DNA from 3 places in the Danxiaibacter flavus genome. Region 1 is predicted to be linked to each of the others. Evidence: riboswitches for the same ligand, from Rfam matches in the RefSeq annotation. Region 1 holds a riboswitch; each other region holds the start of a gene.
The links. Region 1 has a riboswitch for thiamine pyrophosphate ahead of QTN47_RS24400 (TonB-dependent receptor). Riboswitches for the same ligand answer to the same signal wherever they lie in the genome.
Positions count from the first base shown of each region.

Region 1 (10,215 bases):
CTTTATTTTTTTTCACCAGATATTAAAATTGAATTTTTTATGTGTGGAATTGTTGGATATGTTGGGCATAAGGAAGCTTATCCCATAGTATTAAAAGGACTAAAACGATTAGAGTACCGGGGATATGACAGTGCTGGCGTTGCTTTACTGAACGGGGGGCTCAAAGTGTATAAGAAAAAAGGAAAGGTAGCAGAGCTGGAAGAATCTGTAGTGGGAAAAGATCTGCATAGCAACATAGCTATCGGTCATACAAGATGGGCCACACACGGCGAGCCGAATGATAGAAATGCGCACCCCCACATATCTCAAAGCGGCGAGATCGCAATGATCCATAACGGTATTATCGAGAATTATGCGCAAATAAAAAGAGAGCTTGTGGCCAAGGGCTATTCTTTTAAAAGCGATACAGATACAGAAGTATTATTGAATTTTATTGATGATATTAAACAGCACAACGAATGCTCTCTTGAAGAGGCTGTGCGGATTGCATTGAAACGTATTGTTGGTGCGTATTGCATTTTACTGATACACAAAGATGACCCGGAAACAATTATTGCTGCGAGAAAGGGTAGCCCGCTGGTGATCGGCATAGGAAAGGGCGAACATTTTCTGGCATCCGATGCGTCGCCAATTATTGAATATACCAAGGAAGTTGTTTATGTGAACGACTATGAGATTGCGATTGTACGGCCGGATGAACTTATCCTGAAAAACCTGGGTAATGAAAAGCAAACGCCTTTCATTACAGAGCTCGACATGGAACTTGCTGCAATTGAAAAAGGTGGTTATGATCATTTCATGCTGAAAGAAATTTTTGAACAGCCGCAAACGATTTATGATTGCTTACGGGGCAGGCTTGACGCAGACAAGGGAATGATTACAATGAGTGGCATTGAAAAATATGCTGAACAGATCATGAATGCTAACCGGATTATGATAGTTGCCTGTGGAACTAGCTGGCATGCGGGTTTGGTTGCAGAATACATTTTTGAAGAGCTCTGCCGCATACCGGTAGAAGTGGAATATGCATCAGAATTCAGGTATCGAAACCCGGTAGTGCATCAGGGGGATGTTATTATTGCAATTTCTCAAAGCGGAGAAACCGCGGACACACTTGTAGCCATAGAGAACGCCAAAGAGAACGGTGCGATCATTCTGGGTGTGGTGAATGCCGTTGGATCATCTATTTCAAGATTGTCACACGCGGGCGCCTATACGCACGCGGGGCCCGAGATAGGCGTAGCCAGTACAAAGGCATTTACAGCACAGCTCGCGGTTCTTACAATGATCGCTTTAAAAATAGCACATAAAAAAGGAACGATATCTATCGAAAAATATTCAATACTCTGTAAAGAACTGGCCGAAGTGCCTGACAAAGTAGCCGAGGTTTTAAAGCTGGATGATAGCATTAGGTTACTGGCTGAGAAATATAAAGACGCCTATGACTTTCTTTATCTCGGCCGCGGTTATAACTTTCCCATTGCATTAGAAGGCGCACTCAAATTAAAAGAGATTTCTTACATACATGCAGAAGGATATCCGGCTGCAGAAATGAAGCACGGTCCCATCGCATTGGTGGATGAACATTTGCCTGTTGTGTTTGTGGCAACAAAAGATGCTTATCATGAGAAGGTGGTAAGCAATATGCAGGAGATCAAAGCAAGAAAGGGCAAAGTAATTGCGGTAATAACTGAAGGAGACACCGTTACTCCATCCATTGCAGATGATGTAATTATCCTGCCGCCGGCCCATGAAATTATTGCGCCGATGCTAAGCGTAATTCCATTACAGTTGTTGGCTTATCATATCGGCGTTGCAAAAGGTTATGATGTAGATAAGCCGAGGAATTTGGCAAAAAGCGTTACGGTCGAGTAGGTCAATAGTGAATGGTCAATAGTGAAAGGTGAAAGGTGGGAGAGCAAAACTGATAGAAAACCGTTCAATATTAAATTTGAGTTTGTTTATCGCAGTAAAGCGAGATTGCATAAAACAAAAGGGCTCGCACATTTCACTATTCACCATTCACCATTCACGATCGTCCCCTCTCATCACAAATCACAACCTCTTCCTATGTCTCAGAATTTAATAAAAAAAGTACCGTTTTCGTCGTTAGGTAACGGCTTTATACCAACCCAGTTTTTACCGGAAGGAAAGGATGAATATCATCTGCGGAACATACAAAACAGGAGTGGTATCGACTATAGACGTTTAACAGCATATGAAATTGAAGTGCTCGTTCGCAACGGTAATACCAGTGCGGATTGGAACATGATACTGGTAAGCGATGCATTTAATCCTGAACTTGTTAAGAACTGTAAGTTTTATGGCCTGGTGCGCATCGGCAAACTTGAGCCATACTGTTTAGAATACAGTGATCTGATCATGCCTGTGGGCCTATATAACTCAACAATCATTAGTTGCGATTTTGGCGATAACGTTGTCATTGATAATGTAAATTATTTATCACATTATATCATCGGCAACGAAGTGATGATTGTGAAAGTGAATGAACTTTCAACAACCAATCACGCAAAGTTTGGTAATGGAATAGTTAAACATGGCGAAGATGAAAGCATTCGCATCTGGCTTGAGATATGCAACGAGAATGGCGGCAGGAGTGTTATTCCGTTTAACAGCATGGTGCCGGGGGATGCCTGGTTATGGAGCAAGTACAGAGAAGATGAAGTGATGCTTAAAAAGTTTGTTGAATTTACCGAGCATGAATTTGATATACAACGCGGTTATTATGGCAAGATTGGCGACCGGACGATTATTAAAAACACGCATATTGTAAAGGATGTCTGGATTGGCAGCGATGCCTACATTAAAGGTGCCAATAAGCTCAAAAACCTCACGATCAATTCAGGGCCTGAAGGCCGTTCCCAGATTGGCGAAGGCTGTGAATTGGTAAATGGAATTGTTGGATTTGGCTGCAGGATCTTTTATGGCGTAAAAGCCGTTCGTTTCGTAATGGCATCTCATTCCCAATTAAAATATGGCGCAAGGTTGATCAATTCATATCTTGGTAACAACGCAACTATCTCATGTTGCGAAGTGCTGAATTCATTGATATTTCCAGCACACGAGCAGCATCACAATAACTCGTTTCTGTGCGCGGCGGTTGTTATGGGACAAAGCAATATTCCTGCAGGCGCCACAATCGGTTCTAATCACAATTCAAGAAGTCCGGATGGAGAAATCATAACAGGGCGTGGCTTTTGGCCGGGATTATGTGTGAGTCTGAAACACAACTCAAGATTTGCCTGCTTTACAATTCTGGCTAAAGGTGATTATTCTTACGAACTTGATATACCAATTCCTTTTTCACTTGTCAGTAACGATCTGGCTAATAACCGGCTGGTCGTTATGCCCGCATACTGGTTCATGTACAACATGTATGCAATGGCGCGCAATGCGTGGAAGTATGTAGACCGCGATAAACGTGTTGAACGCATACAAAAAATAGAATACGATTTTCTTGCACCTGACAGTGTGAATGAAATGTTCAATGCGCTGCGGGTTTTTGAAACCGAAACGGGCCGGGCATTTTTCAGGATGGAGAATCCAACGCTTGTTGTTGACGATGCAGACTGCAGAGAGCAGGGATTTGAATTATTGTCGAAGCAAAAACCAGTAGTAAATGATCTGGAAGTAATGGCCGAAGGCTTTGAAAATAATAAACGCAAAACCGTTATCATTAAGATTCAACAGTCGTATAATATCTTCCGCCAGATGATTGAATATTATGGAATGACCCAGCTGATAGCATTTATGCAAAATGAAGATATTACTGATATTCAGCAAAGCTTTAAAAAGCTACCGCATATTGGTGAAAGAAATAACTGGTTGAATGTTGGGGGGCAACTTATTCCTTCTGACGAAGTTGATGTTTTAAGAAAGAATATACGTGAAGGTGCAATTGATTCGTGGAATGATCTGCATGATGAGTATGTACGACTGGGGGAAGCGTATGCGAATCTTAAGTTGGTCCATGCGCTCGCTTCTTTGCAGGAAGTCTCTGGCATACAGATCAAAACAGTAAGTAAGGAAACATTCAATGAATTACTGGATAAAACAGTGGCAACCAAAAAGTGGATAACTGAAAATATTAAAACATCCCGCTCAAAAGATTACACGAACCCATTTCGTAAAATGATTTATGATAGCCAGGAAGAAATGGATAAAGTATTGGGAAAACTTGATGATAACAGCTTCATCAATCAGCAGCAACAAGCGTTTGAGGAGTTTGTCGCACTCGCACAGCAACTGAAGTTATAAGTTGTAAGTTATACGTTGTACGTTGTACGTTTTAGCCCTTGTAATTAATATACCATGGGAAAAAACGTACAACGCACTCCTTAAAACAGTTCTTCCCTTAAATAAACCAACAACGTACCACGTATAACTTAAAACTATCTTTCGCTTCGATAAATGTATAACGTACAACTTACAACGTACACCTCCTTACAACTTCACATTCAGCGACAGCATATAATTAATCCCCGCCATCGGGAAATAGTAGTTGTCATTAACCTTTACGTTGTTGCTGATATACGGATAGGCTGCACCGTTAGATTCATACATTCTGTTAAACACATTATTCACCTGGGCGGCAATGTTCCATTCTTTAAACAATAGATGTTTGATGGTGTAAATGGCGCGAACATCCTGTGTATAGTAATCGCTGATCTTTCTTGTGTTATCCTGTGTGTTGTCAAGATATTGTTTGCCAACATATTTGCTTAGCAGGCTGAGCTGAAAATTAGCACATGGCAAAAAGTTAATCGAGCCATTGGCAATAATAGATGGTGAAAAAGAAATATCTACATTTTTATGTTCATAGCCCACCTGTTTGCCATTATCGTAGTCATCAAGGTATTCAGTAAACGCTTTGATCTTGTTACGACTGAAAGTAGCGCCTGCATTAATGTTCAGCCAGTTGGTAATAACTGCGCCGGCCTGTAATTCTATGCCTGCACGATAGCTTTCAGGCGTATTTGTTCTTGTATATGCACCTACATCATTCATTTTTCCGGTTAATACCAACTGATCTTTATACATCATGTAATAGAACGTTGCACCGAAATTAAAGTGGCTGTATTTTTTTTCGACTGCCAGCTCAAAGTCTTGCAGTTGCTCTGCTTTAGGTTGGTCCACAGGGTTTGCTTCAAAATCATCCCTGTTAGGTTCTTTGCCTGCCACTGCATAGCTGGCATAAGCGGTCCATCCGTTATTGGTATAAGTTATGCCTGCTTTTGGATTAAAGAAGTTGAAAGGCCTTCTTATGTAAAGAGACGGATTGTCCTTAAAGCCGTCCATCTTGTACAACACATACCTGTATTGTGCATCCGCAAATATGCTCCATTGATTGTTAAAGCTGTGCAACCATTTTGCGTACACATTTATGTCAGTCTTATAGGCGTTGTTATCATACCATTGATAGTCGGACGGAACGCCGCCAAATTCAGCCCACAATACTTTCCCATAATGGCCACCATCATATTTGTTCCAGCCGCCACCAAAAGTCAGTTCATTATTTTGTTTTTTATAATGAAGGGAAAATACCTGTCCATAAAAATAGTTGTCAAGCCATTGCCTTTGTATAAGATCAGTTTGTGTAATGGTATCGCCATTAAAAACAACATTGTTCAATCCGTAGTCAGTATAATTTCTTTTGCCTTTGTATTCCTCATAATAACCTTTGCCGTGCACGAGAAAAGTGGCAATGTTGAACGAAAGGTTATTGTTGATGGCCTGATTTACGAATAGCTGATAATGGTCCTGCTGGTAATTATCTGTTTGATTATCGTAAGGAGCTCCAGGCTTATCTGTTCCCAGTGAATTATACGTCCTATCTGTTGATAGCATACTTTCCGGAACTCCGTTCCATGCCTGGTATGTTTTTTCTTTACCGGAGATAATATTGAATCTTACAGACGTTTTTTTGTTTACATAAGCAGTAGAAAAATAGAATGACTGCAGGTTGCTGCTCGCCCTGTCAATATATCCGTCGCTGCTTATGCGGCTAAGACGTGCATCAACTGTAAAGTGATCATTGATCAAACCGCTTCCTACTTTGATGGTGTTTTTCCAACTGTTGAATGAGCCGTAGCTGTTATTGGACTCGGCATAAGCCTTGTCATTGAACTCATTGGTGCTAAGGTTAATTGTTGCGCCAAAAGTTCCTGAGCCATTGGTAGAAGTTCCTATACCGCGTTGAATTTGTATGGAGTTAACAGAAGATATTGCATCTGGCATATCCACGAAAAATGTGCCCTGACTTTCGGCATCGTTGTAAGGAATACCGTTTAACGTTACGTTGATGCGTGTTGCATCAGTACCCCTGATACGAATACCCGTGTAGCCAATGCCAGTGCCGGCATCTGAGTTAACCACAACGGAAGGTGTTTGGTTAAGGATAAAAGGAAGGTCCTGCCCAATATTATTTTTCTCGATCTCAGCTTTAGCAAGGTTGGTTTTCGTGAACGGGCTTTTGTCGGTTGCACGCAAAGCCTTTACCTCTAATGGTTCGAGGAAAAAATTGTTATCCTCCATAACGACATCAATAACAACATCGCTGTTGTCAACTGAAATATTTTTCGAAACCTTTTTCTTCCCGACAAATTCAAGATTAAGTGATCCCGATGAATTGTTAGAAAGTCCGGAGATGGCAAATGATCCATCTTCCTGGCTTATCGTTGACCGTGTTTTTCCTTTAACGTCGCTAAATACTGCACTTACACCTTTCAGTGCCTGGTGTTGTGTGTCGGTTACTTTTCCTCTGACGGAAAACTGTGCATGAACAAAAATAACAGTAGACAGAGCTGTTAGTGTTCCCAAAAGTTTCTTCATGTTCCTAATTTGTATTAATCAAATTTTGGGAACAGGGAATTGCTGTGGAGAGGACAAATAAAAGAAGTTCTTCGCCTTTCCCTTCGCAGGAATTACCCTGTTCAGGTTCTACGGGTATAATCTCAGCCTTCTTTCGAAAGCACCCCGAGGAAATCACCAACGGACCGCAGATTGCCGGTGATTTTTCAACCACAAAGTAACACCTCAAGTTCTATTCAAAACAAATATTAAAAGTTTGCATGCGAGAAAGCAAGCTTAAAGCCTAAAGCTCAAAGCCTAAAACTTAAGAGCTATACACAACTCTTGACGTGATTTTTTTGAGACTGAGCAAGCGAATGACGGGAAATTTGCCTTCTTAGCCAGTATTCAAAAACATGACAGTAAAAGTTTTAAGCTTTGAGCTTTAGGCTTTAAGCTTGAAACTACTTTTTTGTATCTTCCTGTAACCTTTTTCAAAAAAAATCGTTGAACAGCAAACATATATTCCTTATGAAGAAGTTTTTGATTTTGACAGGTTTACTTTTCCTGAGCATAATGGTGCTGAAAGCTCAAAACCTGGTTTACGACCCTAACGCCAGTATTAGAACCGTTGATAAATTTAACGGCGTGAGTGTAGGTGGCGGCATTAACCTGTATTTGTCACAGGGCAAAGAGCAGGGTGTTGCAGTTAGTGCTGGTGAGGATAAGTTTACGGCTAAAATAAAAACTGAAGTAAAAAATGGCGTCCTGAAGATCTACCTCGAAAATGGATTTTGGAACGGATGGAGCTGGGGTAATAAGAAAATCAAAGCATATGTAACTGTCACAGATTTGAACTTCCTTGACCTCAGTGGTGGCTCTGTGGGTAAAATTGCTGACCCCATAAACGTAAATAACCTGAAAATGGAATTAAGTGGAGGAAGCATTGCTGAAGGCAAGTTTACAGGGAACAGTTTAAACATAGATTTAAGTGGCGGCAGCATCGCGAAATTGGATGGCGCTTTTGACGCTGCAAGCATCGAAGCCAGCGGTGGTAGCATTTTTAAAGATTTTGCAATTGCCGTAAACAATTGTAATGTGGATGCGTCCGGAGGATCTGTGATCAACATCACCATCAATAAAGCGTTAAAAGCCGATGCCAGCGGAGGAAGTATAATCCATTACAAAGGAACAGGTGTTATTATGAGTGTTGATGCGAGCGGAGGTTCTAGCATTAAAAAGCAGGATTAGTTAATTGAAAATTGAAAGTTGACAATTGAAAATTAGGAATGGATGTATTTCATTATCAATTGTCAATTTTCCACTGTCAATTAAAAAATATTCTAGAATATTTTGGCTGGTAACAATTATCCCCCTACATTTGCAATCTCAAATCGCGAAGTAGAGCAGCGGTAGCTCGTCGGGCTCATAACCCGAAGGTCGGAGGTTCGAACCCTCCCTTCGCAACCAGAAGGCCTCGCAAGAGGCCTTAACTATTTAAAAACTAATCTGATAGGTTTTCATCTGTTAGAGGCCGTAAGGTATAAATGAATAATTGCAGAGCCTCTTAGAGGCTTTTGTGATTTATAATGGTTGTACCGGACGTTTGCACTTGCGGCAATCGTTTTGATTTGTTACTTTTTATTGTTGATTTGAAAATGAAAGCAGGTTTTGTAAACATATTTGGTAAACCTAATGCAGGCAAAAGCACTTTGCTTAATGCTTTGCTGGGCGAAAAACTTGCGATTGTTTCATCAAAAGTGCAAACAACAAGGCATCGCATTAAAGGTTTCTTAACAGAGCCGGGGAAGTACCAGGTGATCTTTTCAGACACACCGGGAATCATCGAACCCAAATACAAGCTGCACGAAAAAATGATGCACAGCGTAAAAAGTGCGTTGGAAGATGCGGATGTTGCCCTTTTGATCGTTGATGCAAATGATGATATACAGGAAAATCACCAGCTGTTCAGCTCACTTAAACTAAAAGTTCCTTCTATTGTTGTTGTAAACAAAGCTGACAAGGCATCGAAGGGCAAGCTGGAAGAAGTAATATCATTTTTTGGCAATCAACGGTATTGTAAGAAGATAGTTTCTATTTCTGCGTTGAAAAAGGCGAATCTTGAGCAACTTCTTGAAGCTATCATTGAACTAATGCCGGAGGGTGAATCTTTTTATAGCGAGGATGATTTGACCGATCTGCCTACCAAGTTTTTTGTCGCGGAGATGATCCGTGAAAAGATCTATGAACTTTTCGGTGATGAGATACCTTACCATACCGCGGTAATGGTCAATGAATTTAAAGAGAAGGATACATTAATAAAAATTCAGGCAGACATTATCGTTCAGCGCGAAAGCCAGAAAGCAATACTGATCGGAGAGAAGGGAAGTATGATTAAAAAGATCGGAACACTAGCAAGAACAGATATTGAAAATTTCCTTCAGCAAAAAATATTTCTTCAGTTGTTTGTTAAGGTGCGTCCGAAGTGGCGTGATAACGACATGCAATTGAAAGAGTACGGATACCATTAAGGAGTAAGGTTTAAGGTGTGAGGCATAAGGTTCGGGGTTAGACAGTGTCTGCCTGATACCTGAAACCTGCTACCTGACGCCCATAAACAATTTTAAGATTATGAGTTTTACAGTAGCAATAGTAGGAAGGCCAAATGTTGGAAAAAGTACATTTTTCAACCGCTTGCTTGAACAACGCAAGGCGATTGTAGATGATGTGAGTGGCGTTACACGTGACAGGCAGTATGGCATTACCGACTGGAGCGGTAAAACATTCAATGTTATTGATACCGGTGGATTTGTTCATGATGGAACGGACGTGTTTGAAGTTGAAATCCGCAAACAGGTGAAAATCGCTATTGAAGAGGCTGATGCGATCATCTTTATGACTGATTCAGCTATCGGGATTACCGATCTCGACGAAGCTGTTGCGGATCTTTTGCGTCGTGCTACGAAACCTGTATTCCTTGTTGTAAATAAAGTTGACAACAATAACCGCTATCTTGAAGGGACTGAATTTTACAGCCTCGGTTTTGAAAATACATACTTCGTCAGCAGTATGAGTGGCAGCGGTACCGGCGAGTTGCTTGATGCTGTTACAGCGCTGATTACTGAAGAAGAATCAGAAGACACTGTGCGCGTTGGTGAGCTTCCAAAATTCGCTATCATTGGACAGCCTAACGTTGGTAAATCTTCTCTTTTGAATGCTCTTATAGGAGAGGAGAGAACTATCGTGAGCGATATTGCAGGAACAACGAGAGATACCATTCACACGCATTATAAACTTTTCCAAAAGGAATTTGTCCTTATTGATACTGCCGGTATAAGAAAGAAGAGTAAAGAAAAAGATGATCTTGAATTTTATTCCATCATCCGAGCCATTAAAGCGATGGAT
Region 1 covers NZ_JAULBC010000009.1:206,590-216,804, forward strand. The annotation lists gene glmS (glutamine--fructose-6-phosphate transaminase (isomerizing)) at 40-1,875, shown strand; gene QTN47_RS24395 (DUF4954 family protein) at 2,071-4,278, shown strand; gene QTN47_RS24400 (TonB-dependent receptor) at 4,465-6,852, opposite strand; TPP riboswitch at 6,913-7,009, opposite strand; gene QTN47_RS24405 (head GIN domain-containing protein) at 7,342-8,061, shown strand; tRNA gene QTN47_RS24410 (tRNA-Met) at 8,206-8,280, shown strand; gene era (GTPase Era) at 8,442-9,341, shown strand; gene der (ribosome biogenesis GTPase Der) at 9,442-10,215, shown strand, end outside.

Region 2 (10,215 bases), on a different contig from region 1:
TAACGGATGTGCACTTGCGACGGAAGCTTTGTTGAAAGTTGCAGTTTTGGTAATCGTGTATTTATACGGGTCGACTTTATTTCCTGCTCCAACCAGCGGTTGCTGCGCTGTTATTGATTGTAATAAAGTGGTTAGTGAAATTAGTAGTAGCGTGTTCTTCTTCATATGGCAATTTAAAGAAAAGAATGAAGCGAGGTGTCAGGTATCAGGTATCAGGTTTGAGGTTTGAGGTGTGAGGCGTGAGGTATGGGGTATAGACCTCAGGATGAGGGAGCATTGCATGCCTGATTTATGAGGCGCATAATGCAGGTTTTGAAAGTTCCTATCAGAATAGCAGATGAAATAGCTGATCCAGTTTCATTTGCACAGACGAATTATGCCTTTGCCCAAATAATACTCTCAAACCACAAACCACGCACCTCATACCTCAATCCTCACGCCTCACGCCTTCAATCCTCAATCCTCAATCCTCAAACCTGATATCTGACACCTGATACCTGAAACCTGAAACCTGTCTCTCCATTCTCCCCAAATTCTCCTATTTTCACTCTTCTATTTCCACATATTATGAAGAAAATACTTGCGTTGCTACTATTGGCAAATGTTACTAACTGTCTTGTTGCTCAATCGCTTGAGTCTCCCGAGCAATTTTTGCACTATAAGGTGGGAACGAAATTTACACCCCATTATAAATTAATTGAATATTTCAAGAGGATAGCGCAGGCAAAACCGGATATGGTTAAGTATGAGCAATACGGCGCCACCAACGAAGGGCGCGAGCTTGCTTTGGTATATGTAGCACTTCCCGAAAATCTTAAGCAGCTTGAAACCATCCGGCAGAATAATCTGAAGATGGCTGGAATAGGAAAAGACAAATCGGCTACGGGCGCAGTAAAGTCACCCGTTGTTGTTTGGTTGAGCTATAATGTCCATGGAAACGAGCCCGCTTCTTCTGAAGCCGCGATGCTGACCTTATTTGCTTTAGTAGATCCGGCCAATACGCAGACAAAAGAGTGGTTGAAGAATACGGTGATCGTAATGGATCCATGTGTAAATCCTGACGGTCGCGACCGGTATGTAAACTGGTACAACACGGTTGCAGGAACAAACAACAATGTTGATCCGCAATCGCGCGAACACAGTGAGCCCTGGCCGCAAGGCAGGTCCAATCACTATAATTTTGACCTGAATCGTGACTGGGCATGGCAAACACAAATTGAATCCCGGCAGCGCATGAAAAAGTATAATGAGTGGATGCCGCAGGTGCATGTTGATTTTCACGAGCAAGGTTATAATCAACCCTATTATTTCGCACCGGCAGCGGAACCCTATCACGAGGTGATCACTCAATGGCAGCGTGATTTTCAAACCCTGATCGGAAAAAATAACGCAAAATATTTTGATGCAAACGGATGGCTATATTTTACGCGTCAGCGCTTTGATCTGTTTTATCCATCCTACGGTGATACTTATCCAATGTACAATGGTGCTATCGGTATGACGTTTGAGCAGGGTGGGATCCGCGCCGGACTTGGTGTTGTTAACAGTGAAAAAGATACGCTTACGCTGGTTGACAGGGCTACACATCATTACACTACCGGATTATCAACAATTGAGACTTCTTCAAAAAACGCAGACAGATTATTAACCGAGTTTCAAAAATTTTTCGAGAATAACCGCAACGGAACAAGTAACAATTTTAAGACCTATGTGGTTACTTCGCGCAGTTTCAATAATATTAAAGCGGTTGCCGATCTCCTGGATAAGAATGGAATTGAATATGGTTCTGTAACAGCATCCGGCTTCAAAGGCTATAACTATTTTTCAGGAAAGGATGAGGCATTTGTTAATGAAGGTTATCAGCTGGCTGTCTCTGCATATCAGCCGAGAAGCGCAATGGCAAGGGTATTGTTTGAGCCGGTTACCAAATTGAACGATTCTATTACTTATGATATTACAGCATGGTCCCTGCCGTACGTTTATGGTGTAAAAGCTTATGCGGTAAAAGAAAAGCTTGACGTTGGTGCTCTTAAGACTGCTCCCGCATTACAAAAAGTCAGCTCTGATTACGGATTGCTGATTCCTTATAACTCTTTTGACGGTGCAAAACTGTTGGCCGCATTGTTGAAAAGGAAAGTTCGTGTGCGGGTAAGTGACAAGCCTTTTACCTACAACAATAAAGTGTACAAGCAAGGTACTTTGATTGTTTTGAAAGGCAACAACACAGCCAACTGGAGCGATATAGTGAACAATCTTTGTGCAGAATTCAATATTCAGCCTGAAGCAGTAGCTGGCGGATTTGTTGACCAGGGAGCTGATTTTGGTTCGCCGGATATAAGATTTTTAAAGCCTGTGAAAGTGGCGATGCTTACCGGGGAACAAACTTCTTCACTCTCAGCCGGAGAAGTGTGGAACTTTTTTGACCAGGTATTGAACTATCCTCTAACATTATTAAATGCAAATGAACTGGGCAGGATTACACTGAGTAACTATGATGTTTTAATAATGCCTGATGGAAATTACAAAGCTTTTGATGATACCAGGTTAAGTGATAAGCTAAAGAATTTTGTAGCAGACGGAGGTAAGCTGATCGCAATGGAAAATGCCGTTAAACAAATGGCTGCCGGCGATTGGGGAATTAAGCTGAAGGACGATAAAATTGATGACAAAGGAAAGGAAAACAAGGAAGATTCTTTGCTGCTAAAAAGATATTCAGAGCGTGAGCGTGATGAAGTGGCAAACGAAATCCCTGGTGCTATTTATAAAGTCCGGCTGGACAATACGCATCCGCTTGCTTTTGGTTATCCTGATTTCTATTACACTTTAAAGCAGGATGGCAATATGTACGAATACACAAAGAACGGCTGGAATGTTGGTACAATTTCGTCCAAAGATCATGTGGCTGGTTTTGTCGGCAGCAAACTTATGCCGCATTTAAAGAACGGCCTTTTGTTTGGTGAGCAAAACATAGGCTCAGGCTCCGTTATCTATCTTGCCGATGATGTGCTTTTTAGAAATTTCTGGGAGAACGGCAGGCTGATGTTTGTTAATGCGGTTTTCATAGCCGATTAAGCTGTGGTTGAGTTATGGTTGAGTTGTTGTTGAGTTGTACGTTGTAAGTTATACGTTGTACGTTTATCGAAGCGGGTTGAGTTATACGTTGTAAGTTGTACGTGATACGTTTATCATAGCAAAGAAGAGTAGCGCATAGTGCGCACCGGAATAAACATTAGGCTGCACAACCCTTCGCTTTGATCAACGTATAACTTAAAACGTATAACGTACAACTATTTAGTCACCTGGAATTTACCGCTTTCAATAATGCGGCCTGTTTTATCGCGGAGTTGGTAAACATAGATACCACGGAAATACTCGTCCAGTTGAACGGTGATCTTGGCATTGGAGACCGGCATGTCAGCCATTTTTTTACCGGTGAAACTGTAAATCTGGAGCGTGGCCGTTTTTTCAATTGATTTGTCGAACTCAAAATTTACGAACGCCACGGCAGGGTTGGGGTAGCATTTGATAACTTTCGGTTCTTTGTCGTCGGCCATAAAACCTGTGGCATGACCGAACATAACATGGCTGCCGGCCATAAGCAGGACCAGCAAAAAGGCTTTTTTTGTTAAAGATGGTTTCCGGTGTAATAAATGTGCCATATTAACGTTCGCTCTAACAAAGTTAACCGAAAATTTCACCTGACAATGAGTTAGATATACTTTTTACATCTCATTTTAATTTGTTGAACACTGATAGTCATCTTATTCAACTGCAATTTTGTTCAAATGAGATTGTTAAAATTTGAAGAAAGGGCAATAAATGGCTGTCCGCTGTTAGCTATCAGCTATTAGCTTTTGCCCACCATTCCCCATTTTTCTAACTCTTATGATCGCGCTATCATATTCTCTTACCCTCTCAAGAATCATTCTCGCTACATAAAACATACGGTTCATACAACCCATTCGTTGCCCCTCTTACTGTCTTTTAAGCTGTCAGCTATTAGCTATTAGCTATTAGCTATCGGCTGAGCCCGTCTTGCCCAATTATCTAATCCTTGTGGTCGTACTATCGTATTTTCTTACCCTCTCAAAAATCATTCTCGCTACATAAAACATACGGTTCATACATTGCATTCGTTGCCGCCTCTTACGGTCTTTTAAGCTGTCAGCTTTAGCCCCTTTTTGCAAATTTTCTAACATCTCTATAAACATACGGTTAACTCGACCCGTTCGTTGCCCATTCTTACTGTCTTACGATCTTACGCGTCTTACGGTCTTTTAAGCTATCAGCTATTAGCCTGGGCCCGTCTTCCCCCAATTTTCTAACTCTTACAATCATGCTACGTATTTTCTTGCCCTCTCAAAAATCTTTCTCGCCACTTAACACATTCAGTTAATACAACTCATTCGATGCCTATCTTACTATCTTACTATCTTACTGTCTTACGGTCTTACGGTCTTTTAAGCTGTCAGCTTTAAGCTATCAGCTATTAGCCTGGGCCCGTCTTCCCCTAATTTTCTAGCTCTTCCCGTCATGCTATCGTATTTTCTTACCCTCTCAAAAATCTTTCTCGCTACTTAACACATTCAGTTAATACAACTCATTCGTTGCCCTTCTTACGATCTTACTGTCTTACGGTCTTACGGTCTTACATGTCTTACGGTCTTCTTAAACCTTCCACCTCTCCATCCCATACGCGCTATCCCAAAACATCCATTCCATTTTTGTGGTTTTGACAAACGCTTCGGTCATAGCCTGTTGCTGTGTGGGTGTTAGTTGAGCAGCTTTTTCATCAGCGATAGCGATTGCCCTTTTCACGGAAATGGCGAATTCTTCTCCTGCATATGTGTCTATCCATTGCTGGTAAGGATTGTTTTCTTTTTGTTGGTTTGCATAGATATGGTCACCCACTTTTTTGTAGATCCAAAAACAAGGAAGCACGGCGGCAATTGCCACTTCGACGGAGTCCAGGTATGCGCGGCGGAAAAGGTGATCTGTATACAATTGACAGGTCGGCGAGATCTCAGCTATTTCAGAGACCTGCCACGCAGAAAAATAATTTTCATGAAGCGCTCTTTCAACAACAACGGCGCCCTCGGCAAACCGAATGAAATCCAATGACTCTGCTGAAGGTAATTTGGAAGCAATGATGGCAAGCACCTTGCTGAATGCGCTGAGGTAATGCGCATCCTGCATCATATAAAAACGAAAACGCTCAGTAGTTAAGGTTCCTGCCATCAATTCTTTATTAAAGGGCATGTCCAGTATTTTCTCATAGATCTGTTCGATGCTGTTCCATGCGTGTTCACTCCAGTTCATAATTCAATGTAAGATGTTATTTAATGTGCGATGTTAATCAATGTACGATGTTAGATGTACGATGTTAGATGTACGGTGTACGATGTTCTGATGTCTGATGTTTTGATGTCTGGTGTGGTTGCGACTTTTTCAGGGTCGAATATTCATGGCGAAGCTATTTTCACCTCAGGCCTTACGCCTTATTCCTCAAACCTTATTCCTCTTGCCTCTCCTGAAACCTGATACCTCACGCCTCACCCCTCACGCCTTCCTTCCCCAATAACATATTTTTTCATGGCCTTGGGCGCATAAAAATGATTTAATGGTCCATTGCCTTTTCCGGTAAGTACGTCTTTGCCATGATCTATTGCATTGTAAGTGTAGTCATGTGCAAGCTGAATGGACTCGGGAATTGAGTTTTTCATTGCAAGAAAAGCAGCGATGGCTGAGGATAATGTGCAGCCAGTTCCATGTGTATTGTTGGTAGGAATATAAGGTGCTTCAATAATGATTTTTTGTCCCTTTTTGTGCATCCATACATCAAACAGCTGATCAGTTTTAAGATGTCCTCCCTTGATTAAAACAGAGGTACATCCTGATTGTAATATATGTTTACCAGCCTGTTGCATGGTCTCTGTATCATGTATTGAAGATCCGGTAAGAATGGATGCTTCATCCAGGTTGGGTGTTACAACCGCTGCCAGTGGGAACAAATATTCTCTTAAAGCATCAGAGATATTGCCCGACGAAAGTTTGTCGCCACTTGTTGCTATCATAACAGGATCCACAACAATTGGAATGTTGGGATAATTTTTCAAAGTTCTTGCAACTGCCGTTACAAGTGAAGGCGTATGCAACATGCCTATTTTAATGGCAGCGGGCTGAATATCGTCAATAACAGCGGTGATCTGTCCGCGGACAATATCTTCCGGAATGCTATGTATCCCGGAGACGCCCACTGTATTTTGAACGGTAATAGCCGTTATGGCGCTGCAACCGTAACATCCCAATGCGGAGAACGTTTTCAGATCAGCCTGTATGCCCGCACCGCCACCGCTGTCAGAGCCGGCAATGGTCATTACCGGCGCATAAGTAAATTTCTTCTCTGTCATGATCTGCTGTTTTTTTCAATTTCATTACGCAACATAGCAGCTGCTTTTTCCGGATCATCCGCACTGCAGATAGCTGATACTACAGCAACACAATCTGCGCCAGCTTTTATAACATCCGCCACGTTGGTTAGGTTGATGTTGCCTATGGCAACAAGGGGTTTTGTGGTTGCTTTGCGCATCCATCTTATGCCATCAAGTCCCCATTCTCTTACCGTGTCCACCTTTGTGGAAGTGTTAAAAACAGGACTGATGCCAAGATAATCCGAAGGTATTATTTCGGTATTGTTAAGTTGTTCTTCATACTCAATAGAATAACCAAGACAATTGCATTGGGGCCATGCTGCTCTTATTGCAGTCGGTGAAAGATCACTGTTGCCTACATGAACGCCGTATGCATGAATGTATTGAGCAACCTGCCAGCGATCGTTTATGATAAGCGGAATGTTGTTTTTTGAAAGCAGGGATTGCAGTTCGGTTGCCGTATTGGTGAATACTTCTTCAGTGGCGTGCTTGTCCCTGAACTGTACAATATCAACGCCGCCTTTAACAGCTGCAGCAACAACATCCAGTAATTTTTTGCCTTTACAGGCGAGTTCATTTGTTACCAGATAAAGCTTATGTGGAAATGCCATATTATTTGTTTAATTGTCCCAAACGTTGCTCAAATCAATTCCGCCATTGTTAAACAATGTGTACAGTTTCCATAAAAGTTGTTACATCCATTGTATAAAGCGCATCAAGAAAAGCCGTTTGCAATGTTGCTGGTCCGCCTGCTTTTTTCACTGCGACCTCTCCCGCAACTCCCATCATTGCCATTGCTGCGCAGGTGGCCAGGTGCGCATCTGCCTGAACTGCACAAAACGCTCCGGTCAGGGCAGACGCGGTACACCCCATTCCTGTAATCCGGGTCATAAGAGCATGCCCGTTCTTCAAGCCGGTAACCATATCATTGCTGGTGATATAGTCCGTTTCTCCTGAAATGCAAACCACGCATTTAAGTTGATTGCTCAGTTGTTTGGCTGCTTCGATGGCATCATTGCTGGAATGAGTGCTATCCACACCCCTGGTTTTGTTTTCAGCGTTAGCAACAGCAAGTATTTCAGAAGCGTTACCTCTTATAACCGCAGGCCTGTGTATCGCCAGCAATTCCGCGATAACCTGGTTCCGGTAGGCGGTAGCACCTGCACCAACAGGGTCCAGTACCCATGGTTTGTTCTTTGCTTCTGCTGCTTTAATAGCAATTTTCATGCTATTTACCCAGTTGCTGTCCAATGTGCCGATGTTAACTACCAATGCACCGGAAATATTTACCATATCATCCATCTCCTCAGCAGCATGGGCCATTATTGGCGAGGCTCCGGCAGCCAGTAAAGCGTTGGCGTTAAAATTCATTACCACATAGTTCGTAATGCTGTGTACCAGCGGGGATCTTTCTTTAACAGCCACAACCTGCTGCCATAATAATTCTTTTGTCATGAAACTTTTTTTAGCGCGATAGGAGGATGGCCGTGCAAAGAAAGGAACATAGAAAGCCTTTGCTTTTTCCTACGACGGTATTAACCGTATCAGGTACCAAGGGTATCATCTCAGTTCCATAAAAGGAACACCCCTAAAGCGGATGCAAAATAAGGAATTCAGGGGAAAGGTGAAAGCTAAAAGCTTAAAGCCTAAAGCTTAAAGCCTAAGGCGGAGAACCTTAATTTTATGAATGGACAATTGAAAGTTCCTGCCCGACTAACATCGTTCAGGCGGGGAAAATTGACAATGGAATGTGCAAATGAGGGGATATGCAAATGTGCGAATGAGAGAATATGCAAATGAGAGAATATGCAAATGTGCAAATATGGAATGAGTGAAAATGAGATGTGTATGACAACGCTTCCGGTTAGGAAGGCTCATAGCTAAAAGCTGATAGCTGATAGCTAAAATTAAGATCTGGATACGCAAATACAACCCCCGGCGTTAAAAACTAACCTGACACCTGATACCTGATACCTTAAAGCTCAAAGCTGAAAGCTGATAGCTGACAGCTCTACACAAACGTTTGCCTTAATATGCTTTCCCGTGATTTTTATTCGGGTTTATTCAAGAAATTAGCGTTTTACTGTACACACCAAAAAAAGTAGTAATGAAATCTAACCGTAGAAACTTTTTACGCAACATAACTCTTGGTTCAGGAGTACTTGCCGTTGGTTTGCCTTCCATTGGAAAGTCTGCAAATGTTGCAGAAGAAACATTTGATGCAGCACCTCAGAACGGAAAACAACAATTTAACATGAGCGGGTATGCTGCTCCAAAACTGGATAAAGTTCGTATTGGTATTATTGGTCTGGGTATGAGAGGGCCTGGTGCTGTACAAAGAATGTCTTATATAGAAGGTGTTGAAATAAAAGCTTTGTGTGATAAACAGGCTGATCGCGTTGCAAAAGCGCAGAAAATCCTCGAGAAAGCCGGAATTCCGAAAGCAAAGGAATATACCGGTGAAGATGGTTGGAAAGCATTGTGTGAAAGCAATGATATTGATCTTGTGTATATATGCACGCCATGGCATTACCACACGCCAATGGCTGTATATGCAATGAAGAATGGCAAACACGCCTGCACGGAAGTTCCTGCTGCAGTTACAATAGATGAGTGCTGGCAATTGGTGGAGACTTCAGAGAAAACAAAAAAGCATTGTATGATGCTTGAGAATTGTTGCTATGATTTCTTTGAACAACTGACCCTGAACATGGCGCGTAATGGTATGTTCGGTGAATTGATTCATGCAGAAGGCGCTTATTTGCACAACCTGCTTGATCTCAACTTTGATAAGAATGGCTATGCTGATATGTGGAGGCTGAAAGAGAATGCCACAAGAAACGGTAATCTGTATCCAACACATGGTCTTGGACCGATTGCACAATGCATGAACATAAACCGGGGAGACAATTTTGATCACCTGGTTTCTATGTCCAGCAATGATTTTCTAATGGGAGCAGAGGCTAAAAAGAGAGCTGCCAGCGATTCGTTCTACAATCAATTTGTTGGCAAGCCTTACCGTGGTGATATGAATACTACGATCATCCGCACAATTAACGGCAAGACCATTATGCTGCAGCATGATGTTACTTCTCCGCGTCCTTATTCACGTATTCACCTGTTAAGCGGTACAAAAGGCATGGCGAGCAAATGGCCTTCGCCTGAGCGAATTGCACTTGGTGAAGAATGGATGAAAGAAAGTGAATTGAAGGATCTGTACGATAAATACACCACACCATTGGTAAAACATGTTGGCGATATTGCAAAGAAAGTCGGCGGACATGGTGGTATGGATTTCATCATGGACTGGCGCACGATCGATTGTCTGCGTAACGGATTGCCATTAGATCAAAACGTATATGACGCTGCATTGTGGAGCTGTGTTTCTCCGCTTAGTGAAAAATCTGTGGCGAACAGATCTAAGTCCGTTGATGTGCCTGACTTTACGAGAGGAAGCTACAAGACAAACAAGCCTGTGGACCTTACACTTGAAGGTGGTGGTAATACAACGGTTCGCAGTGTAAAATCATAATAGGTTAAAAAGGAAGAAAGCCGGTTGCTTTAGGGCACCGGCTTTTTAATGCCCTGTTGTTATAGAAATTTCAAGAACTATTTTATTTTTTATGAGAAAGATAATTTATACCGCCGTTGCATTGTTAATGGCCAGCGTGGTTATTTATGCGCAGGAGCCCCAAATGCATGTGCCATTAGGTGGAAACACTTTTTTTGACAAGCAAAGCAAAAAGATAAAACTGAATGAAAATGGCATTTCAAACTGGACCGA
Region 2 covers NZ_JAULBC010000001.1:954,104-964,318, forward strand. The annotation lists gene ggt (gamma-glutamyltransferase) at 1-165, opposite strand, end outside; gene QTN47_RS03610 (M14 metallopeptidase family protein) at 568-3,072, shown strand; gene QTN47_RS03615 (T9SS type A sorting domain-containing protein) at 3,288-3,611, opposite strand; gene QTN47_RS03620 (TenA family protein) at 4,669-5,319, opposite strand; gene thiD (bifunctional hydroxymethylpyrimidine kinase/phosphomethylpyrimidine kinase) at 5,553-6,410, opposite strand; gene thiE (thiamine phosphate synthase) at 6,407-7,042, opposite strand; gene thiM (hydroxyethylthiazole kinase) at 7,092-7,886, opposite strand; TPP riboswitch at 7,936-8,031, opposite strand; gene QTN47_RS03640 (Gfo/Idh/MocA family protein) at 8,539-9,963, shown strand; gene QTN47_RS03645 (DUF3472 domain-containing protein) at 10,055-10,215, shown strand, end outside.
Region 2: linked by a shared signal. The riboswitch ahead of thiM (hydroxyethylthiazole kinase) and the one ahead of QTN47_RS24400 (TonB-dependent receptor) in region 1 are both predicted to bind thiamine pyrophosphate.

Region 3 (10,215 bases), 130 kb from region 1:
CGCGGTGACTGTCGGAGGTGTGGTAAACCATTCAGTTTTGTCAACAGGCTTATTCAGTTTAGCTAATTGATATTGATAGCTGTTGGCAGCAGCCGAAACAATATTTTCAAAGTATTTATCGCGGGCAATAGTCACTTTGCTGTAGTCTTTCCATTTGTCAGGATAGCCAATTTTTTTCGTGATGGCATACAGCTTTTCTTTCGCTTTTGTTTTGGTGCTGTCGCTCATCCAGTCGAGCTTATTGATTCTCGCTTCAAATGCTTTCTGCAGATTGTTCACCAATTCAAGCATGCGCTTCTTTGCATCTTCGGTAAAATATTTTTTTACATACAATTGAGCAAGCGCTTCACCAAGTGATTGATCAACCGCATCAGCTATTATTTCACCACGTGATTTTTGTACAGCCTGTCCCGAGATCACTTTGGTAAATTCAAACGCGGCATCAACAAAAGGTTTGCTTAACACATTTGCATACGTGTTGATAGAATATGCTTTCAGGTAAGTTTTCCAGTCGGTGATGGGAATGGATTTCAGCAATACATTGAGCTTGTTATAATAAGCTGGTTGCGACACGTCAATAGAATCCGTTTTGGCGCCGAGGTTGTCCAGTAAACTTATCCAGCCAATATCCGGATGTTTTTTTGCCAAATCAGCAACAGGTATTTTATTGTAATTGGCATTTACATCGCGCAGTTCAATATTCGTTCTGTGTGAAGATGCCAATTGCTTGTCGATGCCATAAACAACATCCGCATTTTTCTTTGCGGTTGCGGCATCGGTTCCCGTTAGTTCAAACAAAGTGGCGAGATATTGTTTGTATGCTGCCTGTATGCTAAGGCTTGATGGATCTGTTTTGAAATAATAATCCCGCTCAGGTAAACCAATACCGGCTTGCGAAACATGCCCGATATTCATGCTGCTGTTTTTATTATCGGGACCTACACCGAAAGAGATAATAGAAACATTGTTAACTTTTGCTTCGTCTGCTACAAACTTCATCAAAGAAGGAACGTCGGTAATGCCGTCGATACGTGTGAGCACTGGCTTAATTGGATCATTACCACGTTTGTTGACGGTTGTAGTATCCATACCTGATGCATAAAAGTCACCCACTTTTTGCTCAATGCTTCCGTCAGTGTTTTTGGCTTTTGAAACGCTGTCAAGGATGCCTTGCAGGCGCAATCGTTGTGGATAATTCATAAACATATACGCGCCCACGCCGGCCTGGGAACCGGGGATCTGCGCTGTATCATACCACTTGCCATTCACGTACCTGAAAAAATCATTGCCAGGTTTTATCGTTGAATCTATTCCTTTTATGTCGACAAATGCTTTGTTGGCACTCTTTTCAGAAGCATTGTTGCATGCTCCCAGAAACAAGATTGCCGCAAGGGGAAGCGACCATTTTTTCATAATTAAAAATTAGTTATGTATAAAGATAATCATCTTCGTTGTGACAAGAATAATGAATATACTACCGACTAATCCCGAAGCCCGTTCTGTCAGGCGGGCTTCGGGATTGGCTTGATTTTATTCTAAACGCATTCTCTACAAAATGTTGCATCAATCCATTTATCTTTAACGGCATCGCATTTATGTACACGCAAAGTTGAATCATGGAATTAATTGTAATTACTCCTCCAACAGATATTAAAGACGAAGTTGCATCTGTAAAAGAAATGCTTGAAAGCGGATTAGATAGGCTTCATCTGCGAAAAGAAAATTCAGATATTGATGCATATAGAAATTATCTTCATCAAATACCTGCTGTTTTTCATACGCAGGTTTCTATTCACGAGTATCCTGAACTGTTAAATGAATTTCCTTTGATTGGGTTTCATTGTAAAGCAATTGTATGGAAGGATGAAAAGAAATTAAAAGAAGTGCTTTCTTGTTCTTCGTCCTCAACAATATCAGCTTCTTTTCATTCATGGGAAGAAGTAATGCAAGCGCCATACGATTTCGATTATGGCTTTGTAAGCCCGGTGTTTGATAGTATCTCTAAATCAGACTATCCTGCAAATATTGATATAACAAAATTGAAGGCGACAAGACAGTATCTAAGTAGCAATCAAAAGAACGCTCCCAAAATATTTGCCTTAGGTGGTATAGATGCTGCCAAAATAGCACAGTTAGACCATACTGGTTTTGACGGAGTAGCAATCTTGGGGATAGTTTGGCGGTCTGATAATTGTTTAGCTGCATTTGAAACTATACATCGTCAAATAAAGGGTTTGCAGTAGTATTTATTCCTGAAATTCCATTTTCTAAACTGTACACTTCTTTAAAACCATTGTTGACCAATAATTCCATAGCCGTCCGGCTTCTTACACCTGCGGCACAATACAAGACGGTCGTTATCTTGGGATCCATTTGTTGGAAGTTGTCTTTAAAAGTGGACAAAGGAATATTTAATCCGCCGATATTTCTGATTTTGTGTTCTTCTTTTTCCCGCACATCAACAAGTTGAACTATGGAATTTTCTAACACTTCTTTCAATCTTGTAAAACTGATCGCTTCGCCTTTTGAGGAGCAGACCGCAGATTGTTGCCGTAGATGAGTGATATTTTTATTGGAAGGATTTTTACTGAATTGAAGCACTTGCGTTTGCATGGTTGCCACATCCATCACCCATAATTTGCCAGATAGAACTTCTCCGTGTTGGGTAATTATTTTGATTACTTCATTGGCCTGGATAGTTCCGATAATTCCGGGTAAAGATGCAACCACGCCAATGGTAGCACAATTAGGAACTTCATCAACGTTCGGTGCTTCAGGAAACAAGCAGCGATAAGTCGGGCCATCATTGTAATTGAAAACAGCAACCTGCCCCTCAAACTTATAGATCGAGCCGAAAACCAAAGGCTTGTTCAACATCACGCAGGCGTCATTTACCATGTAGCGGGTGGCGAAATTATCCGAGCCATCTACCACTATGTCGTAAGGCTTTATTATCTCTAATGCATTGTCCGAACTAATAAAAACTGTGTGTGCTTCAATTGTTACAAAGGGATTCAATTGTTCAATCCGTGCTTTTGCTACAACGGCTTTGGGCTTGCTGACATCCGCTGATGTATAGAGGATTTGCCTTTGCAAATTGCTTTCCTCCACCACATCGCCATCAACAATGCCAAGGGTTCCTACACCTGCAGCAGCAAGGTATTGCAGAACCGGGCACCCCAATCCGCCGGCGCCAATCACCAATACCTTTGCAGCCTGTAATTTTAGTTGTCCGGGTACTCCAATTTCGGGCAATATTAATTGCCGTTGATATCTTGCCTGCTCTTTTTGTGAAAGCATGATGATGCGCTTTTATTTAGTTACACAAATGACTCCCAATCCTTCCATACAGCTTTGTAACCTTTGCCATGCACCATTTGCACAATTTCTGCCGGGCTCCTGCTGTCGTCAATTTCAAATTGTTCCAAAGATTCTACCTCAGTGACATATCCTCCCGGATTTGTTTTAGATCCTGCACTCATGCTCGTAATTCCTAATTGAATGATATGATCTCTGAATTTTTCATTTTCACGGGTGGAGATAGATAATTCAACTTCTTCATTGAATATGCGCCATGCGCAGATCAATTGTGCCAACTCTCTGTCACTCATTACGACTTTAGGTTCTATCAGGCCTTCTGCCGGTCTTAACCGTGGAAATGAAATACTGTATTTCGTTTGCCAATAAGTTTTCTCCAGGTAATTTAAATGCATTGCTGTAAAAAAGCTATCTGTGCGCCAGTCCTCCAAACCAATCAATACACCCAGGCCTATTTTATGAATACCAGCTTTACCTAAACGGTCAGGCGTTGCGAGGCGGTAACTGAAGTTTGATTTTTTTCCTTTAGTATGATGGATCTTGTAATCAGCTTTGTGATAGGTCTCCTGGTACACCAACACAGCATGTAACCCCGCTTCAATCAGTGCTTCATAATCTTCCTGTTCCATCGGCTGCACTTCTATACTTACCTGTGCGAAATGCGGCTTCAGCAAAGCAATTGCATTCCTGATATAATCAACACCTACCGTTTTGCTGGCCTCACCTGTAACCAATAAAATATGTTTAAAACCCTGCTCTTTCAGATACATGGCCTCCTGCATGATTTCAAATGGTGTTAATGTTTTTCGCTTTAATTTATTATCATAACTAAAGCCACAGTAGGTGCAAATATTTTGGCATTCGTTGGACAGATATAATGGTGCATATAACTGAATTGTTTTGCCAAAACGCTTCTGTGTTAACTTATGACTCAGCTGTGCCATCGGCTCTAAGAAGGCTAAAGCAGCGGGGGAAATAAGCGCTTTGAAATCTTCAAGTGAACGTTTACTTTTTTGCAAAGCCGTTCTTACATCAGCTGCAGTTTTTGTGTAAATGCTTTCCTTAATGCTATTCCAGCACAGCGTATCAAACTGTTCAAGAAACATACACGTACAATTTATAGTTCAGATAAAAATGAAGTAAGCGGGCTGCTTGCATCGGCTGCATTGCGTTCTGCTCCTAAACCGGCGAGATAGCCCGTCCGGCCCGCTGTTACAGCATGCTTAAATGCTTGCGCCATGGCTACAGGATTGGCCGCTACGGCTATGGCTGTATTTACCAATACGGCATCTGCTCCCAATTCCATTGCTGCAGCCGCATGGCTTGGCGCGCCGATGCCAGCGTCGACAATTACAGGAACATTGCTTTGCTCAATAATGATCTCTAAAAAGTCTTTTGTTCTTAATCCTTTGTTGGTGCCAATAGGAGCCCCCAGCGGCATTACCGCTGCCACGCCAACCTCTTCAAGCCGTTTGCATAAAACAGGATCGGCATGTATGTAAGGCAATACTATAAAACCCAGTTTCACCAGTTCTTCCGCTGCCTTTAAAGTCTCCACCGGGTCCGGTAATAAATATTTTGGATCGGGATGGATCTCCAGTTTCAACCAGTTTGTCTGCAAAGCCTCCCTTGCCAGTTGGGCTGCAAATACCGCTTCTTTTGCATTTCTTACGCCGGATGTATTGGGCAACAATGCAATCGATCCGGGTTGTAAGTAAGAGAGAATATCCTCTTCTTTGTCTTCGCTGTCTATTCTTTTTAATGCAACGGTAGCCAACTCCGTTCCGCTCGCTGTCAATGCATGTTGCATTAATTGATGGTCGCCAAATTTTCCGGTGCCTGTAAAAAGGCGGCTATTGAATTTCTTACCGGCTATGATAAGCGTATCGTTCATTGTTTTTCCTTTAAGTTGGGGTTAAACATTTGTGAGGCTGACTGCATAGAAGCTTTTTACTTAGCCTGTTTAATTTTGACTTACATTAAGCCGCACACAGATCAACGAATTTTTGCGCTGTTCCCTGGATATCTTTTTCATTTGCAATGGCACCAGATACAGCCACGCCATACAATCCTGTTTGGAATAAGGCTGGTATGTCTTCAGCTTCAATTCCTCCAATACCTATTACAGGTGGAATCACAATATTTTTTTGTTTCAGTGAATTGAAAATGTCCTGATAACCTTCAAGTCCAAGTATCGGGCTCAATTTCTTTTTGGTGACAGTAAAACGATATGGACCTAAGCCAATGTAGTCTGCCTGAGATTGCGCCGCAATAGCAATGATGTCTTCCATTGTATTCGCAGTACAACCAATAATAAAATCATTTCCTAATAAGGCCCTTGCTTCATTCAAAGGCATATCTTCTTTTCCTATATGAATGCCATCAGCTTTAATCTCCAGCGCCAGTTCCACGTTATCATCAATAATCAATTTGGCGCCATAATGTTTGCAAACCTGTTGAACTTTTAATGCTTCGGTTTTATATGCCTCGTGACTAACATTTTTTAATCGCAGTTGCACCCATCGTACACCGCCGCTACAAGCTTGTTCTGCTAATGCTACAGTTGTAGTTATAAATTGAAGTTTTTCTATCATGGTAAGAATGAATGTTATTGATAATGGTTCTTTACATTTCATTGTTGTCCGGCTAAAGTTGAACAAGTTGATCAAGATCCTTGTCGAATAATAGTCGCACGAATTTTTATCAGGCTAATCCCGAAGCCCGCCTGACCGGACGGGCAGGGGATGGAATTATTAGAACGGCATACAATCCTGTATTTAAAACCCAAATGGTTGACATTTTATAATGCCACCCCGTCGGGGTTAGAATAAATAGAGTGGGCATTTGCTATAATAATTTCATCCCCTGCCCGTCCGGTCAGGCGGGCTTCGGGATTATACAAATCGTGTCTAGTGTCTTAATAAACTAAACTCAATTGACGCGATCAAGTCAAATAAAATGCCCTTGCAAATTTTTAGTCGGTTACTTTTCAAGATAATGTGTGCATTCCGGCTATGTTTCTTAGACTGCTGCAAAAAATGAACGTGCCGGAAACAGGGTACTTCGTACTTCGTAATTCGTACTTCGTAATTCGTACTTGAGCTCCCCTAGCTGTAAATTTCCGCGCCCTGTTCTCTAAACTCTTTTGCTTTTTCCAACATGCCTTCAGCTAACTCCTTTGTTTGCTGCTCGCTATATTCCCGGATGTCCTGTGTAATTTTCATGGAACAGAAATGTGGTCCGCACATGGAACAGAAATGTGCAATTTTCGCGCCTTCTGCAGGCAATGTTTCATCGTGGAAGGAACGGGCTGTATCGGGGTCTAGCGATAAATTAAACTGGTCTTCCCATCTAAACTCAAACCTGGCTTTACTTAAAGCATTGTCGCGGTATTGTGCGCCCGGATGTCCTTTCGCAAGATCTGCGGCATGTGCCGCAATTTTGTAAGCAATAACACCATCCTTCACATCTTTTTTATTAGGTAAGCCCAAATGTTCCTTTGGCGTTACATAGCAAAGCATGGCAGTACCATACCAGCCGATCATGGCCGCGCCAATGGCTGAAGTTATATGGTCATAGCCCGGTGCTATATCAGTAGTTAAAGGACCTAATGTGTAGAAGGGCGCTTCATGACATTCCTTCAATTGCTTATCCATATTTTCTTTTATCAGGTGCATAGGGACATGGCCGGGACCTTCAATCATTACCTGTACATCATGCTTCCACGCAATTTTGGTAAGTTCACCCAGCGTTTCCAGTTCTGCGAATTGAGCCGCGTCATTGGCATCGGCAATTGAGCCGGGACGCAAGCCGTCGCCTAATGAAAAACTTACATCATAAGCTTTCATTATTTCGCAGATCTCTTCAAAATGCGTATACAAGAAATTCTCTTTATGATGAGCCAGGCACCATTTTGCCATAATGCTTCCGCCTCTTGAAACAATGCCTGTTGTACGTTTTGCAGTAAGTGGAATATAGCGGAGTAAAACGCCGGCATGAATAGTAAAATAATCAACGCCTTGTTCAGCCTGTTCAATCAATGTATCCTTAAAGATCTCCCATGTAAGGTCTTCTGCTTTGCCATTCACTTTTTCCAATGCCTGGTAAATGGGTACAGTGCCAACAGGAACCGGGCAATTGCGGATAATCCATTCCCTGGTTTCATGAATATTCTTTCCGGTCGATAAATCCATTAGTGTATCTCCACCCCAACGGCAGCTCCATACAGCTTTATCCACTTCTTCTTCAATGGAAGAGGTAACAACAGAGTTACCAATATTCGTATTGATCTTCACCAAAAAATTACGGCCAATGATCATTGGTTCGCTCTCCGGATGGTTGATGTTAGAAGGGATGATGGCTCTTCCCGCAGCTACTTCGTCACGCACAAATTCAGGTGTAATTTTTTTTAAGGGGGTGTTGGCGCCAAAGCTATTGCCTGGATGCTGTTGGCTTAGCGATTCATCGGATAACGCTTCTATTTGTTGATTTTCACGAATGGCAATGTATTCCATTTCAGGCGTGATGATGCCTTTCCGTGCATAATGCAATTGCGTTACATTTTTTCCCGACTTTGCTTTATATGGTTTTTGAATGTGCTCAAATTGTAACGGCTTAAGTTTTTCATCATTCAACCGTTTATTGCTGTATCCGGAGGAAAATCCGGATAGTTTTTCTACATCACCTCTTTGTACAATCCATTCTTCGCGAAGCCTTGTCAGTCCTTTCTTTAAATCTATGCCAACATCCGGGTCAGTGTAAGGGCCACTGGTATCGTACACAGTGACGGGTACGTTAGGTACTACTTCTTCTTTTATGGAAGAAATGCGAACGCTGTCGCCCAATGCAATTTCCCGCATGGCCACTTTGATGTTATGCAACTTGCCTGTTATGTATATTTTCCTCGAACCGGTAAGCGGTGCACGCATTTCCATGTTCTCGTAAGAAGATGGTATTTTATCTTTTTGCATATTGTATAAGTGTTGTGTAAATGAGAAGGTTAATTGATGAGAAGGTGTCATCCTCCTTGTGATGCCTTTATGATAACCAATGCATCGTTATGCTCCAGTATATAAGATTCCCAATCTTTTTTTGGAATGACAATATTGTTAACGGCGATGGCAACACCATTCAGGGAGTTAATTTGTAAGGCTTGCAGCGCGAGGGAAAGTGTCAGATGGTCGGCAATTTCCTGCGGTTTGCTGTTCAGCAAAATATTCATGGCATCTTGTTTAAGGTGAAAAGAAAAATGAACAATAAACTTTAGGAAATACAAAAACAGAGAACTCAGATGAGCACTTTTCCCTTCGCAGGCATTATCCTGATCAGGTTAAAAAGGGTATAATCTCAGCCGTGTTTACGGCACCCCTAAAGCACTGCGAAAATAGAAGTTTTATTTAAGAAAAAAAGAAATGAGAAAAAAATGGGGGTAGATTATTTTAAAATTATGCTTAAATTGAATTTCTGCTGATTACACTTTGCTGCCTAATCCTTGTGTTGCCTGAACCTGATCAGCTGGTCTTTCGATTTAAATATCTGTATAATTTTTGTTTATGATCAACACTACTGTGTTAAGTAGGGTGCGAATTGCTGTTGCATGTCTATTTGTAATTTCATCATGTAAGCAGTCTGCCCGTTCTTATCAGAAAATCGTTTTAAAAAATTATATAACGGACACAGTTCCTTATGGTGCCAACGGCTTAGTTGTGCATTTTAATGAACGCGGTGATGGAGTGAAATTTTCGTCTATTAACACAATAGATTCAGTAAAAGTTGGCACAGTTCAGTTACAGGATTTGTCAGGCATTTCGTCTTCAATAAACGAGAAAACGGAGTTGAACAGTTCATTTAAAGTTGCTTTAATTTATGGATCAAAATATAAGTGGATCTGTTTTGATACTGACAATGATGGGAATTTCGAAAACGAAGAATTGCAGCGCTTGGACACTTTTAAAAACTCTGTTGTAATAAAAAATGTGGATTTGTATGATGGAGAAATTCATCGGAAGCGTGATGTTATTGCTAAGTATGCAATTACACCAATTAACACTGACGGGATAGTTGTTTTTCCTTATTATCACGTTGGAAATTTTATAGTTGACAGCATTGAATTCAAGTTTGCTTTATGCGCTTCTTTTTTTGCAGCTGAGTATAATCGTGAATCCGCAATTTTGTTTATAAATAATGCAAATGAGCCATTTAAAAATCCAAAAGAGCATCCGGTAAAATACAAGGTTGGAGACACTATTTATTTCTCATCTAAATCCTTTCGTTTTGCTGTAGTTTCAAAAGGCGGCGATACAATAAGCCTGGAAGAACTTACAGATAACGCCCTACACTATGGTATTGAGCCTGGGCAATATGCATTTCCAATACAGGCGACTGACATTTCTAATGGTCGTACTTTCACTATAGGGAAGAGTGGAAAGTATACATTGATTGATTTCTGGGGTACCTGGTGCGGACCTTGCAAAGAAATAATGCCCGAATTAAAAGCATTGTATAGACAGGCAGCAGAAAAGAACTTTGATATAGTTAGCGTTGCATTTGATAGTTCGATGAAAGACGTAGCAAACTATATTCAGGATGAAAACGTAAAATGGATAAATCTGTTTGACGACAGGAATAATAGTGTGATTTGCAAGAAATTTAAGATAGAAGCCTTTCCTACTTTGATTTTATTAGATGAAAGTGGAAAGATTGTTTTCCGCGAAATAGGTAATCAAAAAGGAATGGAAATGGCCCGGCGCATTTTGCTGAGATAACTAAATCTGCAATTATTTCTTATAATTTGAATATTCATTCGAAGTAATTATTTCTGCGTTACGCCCCAGTATTCTAATACTCATCGTGGTTTCTTCTTGTAAGGGGAGATACTGATCAGTTTTTTCAATGTAG
Region 3 covers NZ_JAULBC010000009.1:79,596-89,810, forward strand. The annotation lists gene QTN47_RS23925 (M13 family metallopeptidase) at 1-1,413, opposite strand, end outside; gene QTN47_RS23930 (thiamine phosphate synthase) at 1,617-2,243, shown strand; gene moeB (HesA/MoeB/ThiF family protein) at 2,212-3,300, opposite strand; gene thiH (2-iminoacetate synthase ThiH) at 3,321-4,424, opposite strand; gene QTN47_RS23945 (thiazole synthase) at 4,436-5,212, opposite strand; gene QTN47_RS23950 (thiamine phosphate synthase) at 5,298-5,954, opposite strand; gene thiC (phosphomethylpyrimidine synthase ThiC) at 6,426-8,288, opposite strand; gene thiS (sulfur carrier protein ThiS) at 8,336-8,539, opposite strand; TPP riboswitch at 8,603-8,697, opposite strand; gene QTN47_RS23965 (TlpA family protein disulfide reductase) at 8,871-10,082, shown strand; gene QTN47_RS23970 (hypothetical protein) at 10,095-10,215, opposite strand, start outside.
Region 3: linked by a shared signal. The riboswitch ahead of thiS (sulfur carrier protein ThiS) and the one ahead of QTN47_RS24400 (TonB-dependent receptor) in region 1 are both predicted to bind thiamine pyrophosphate.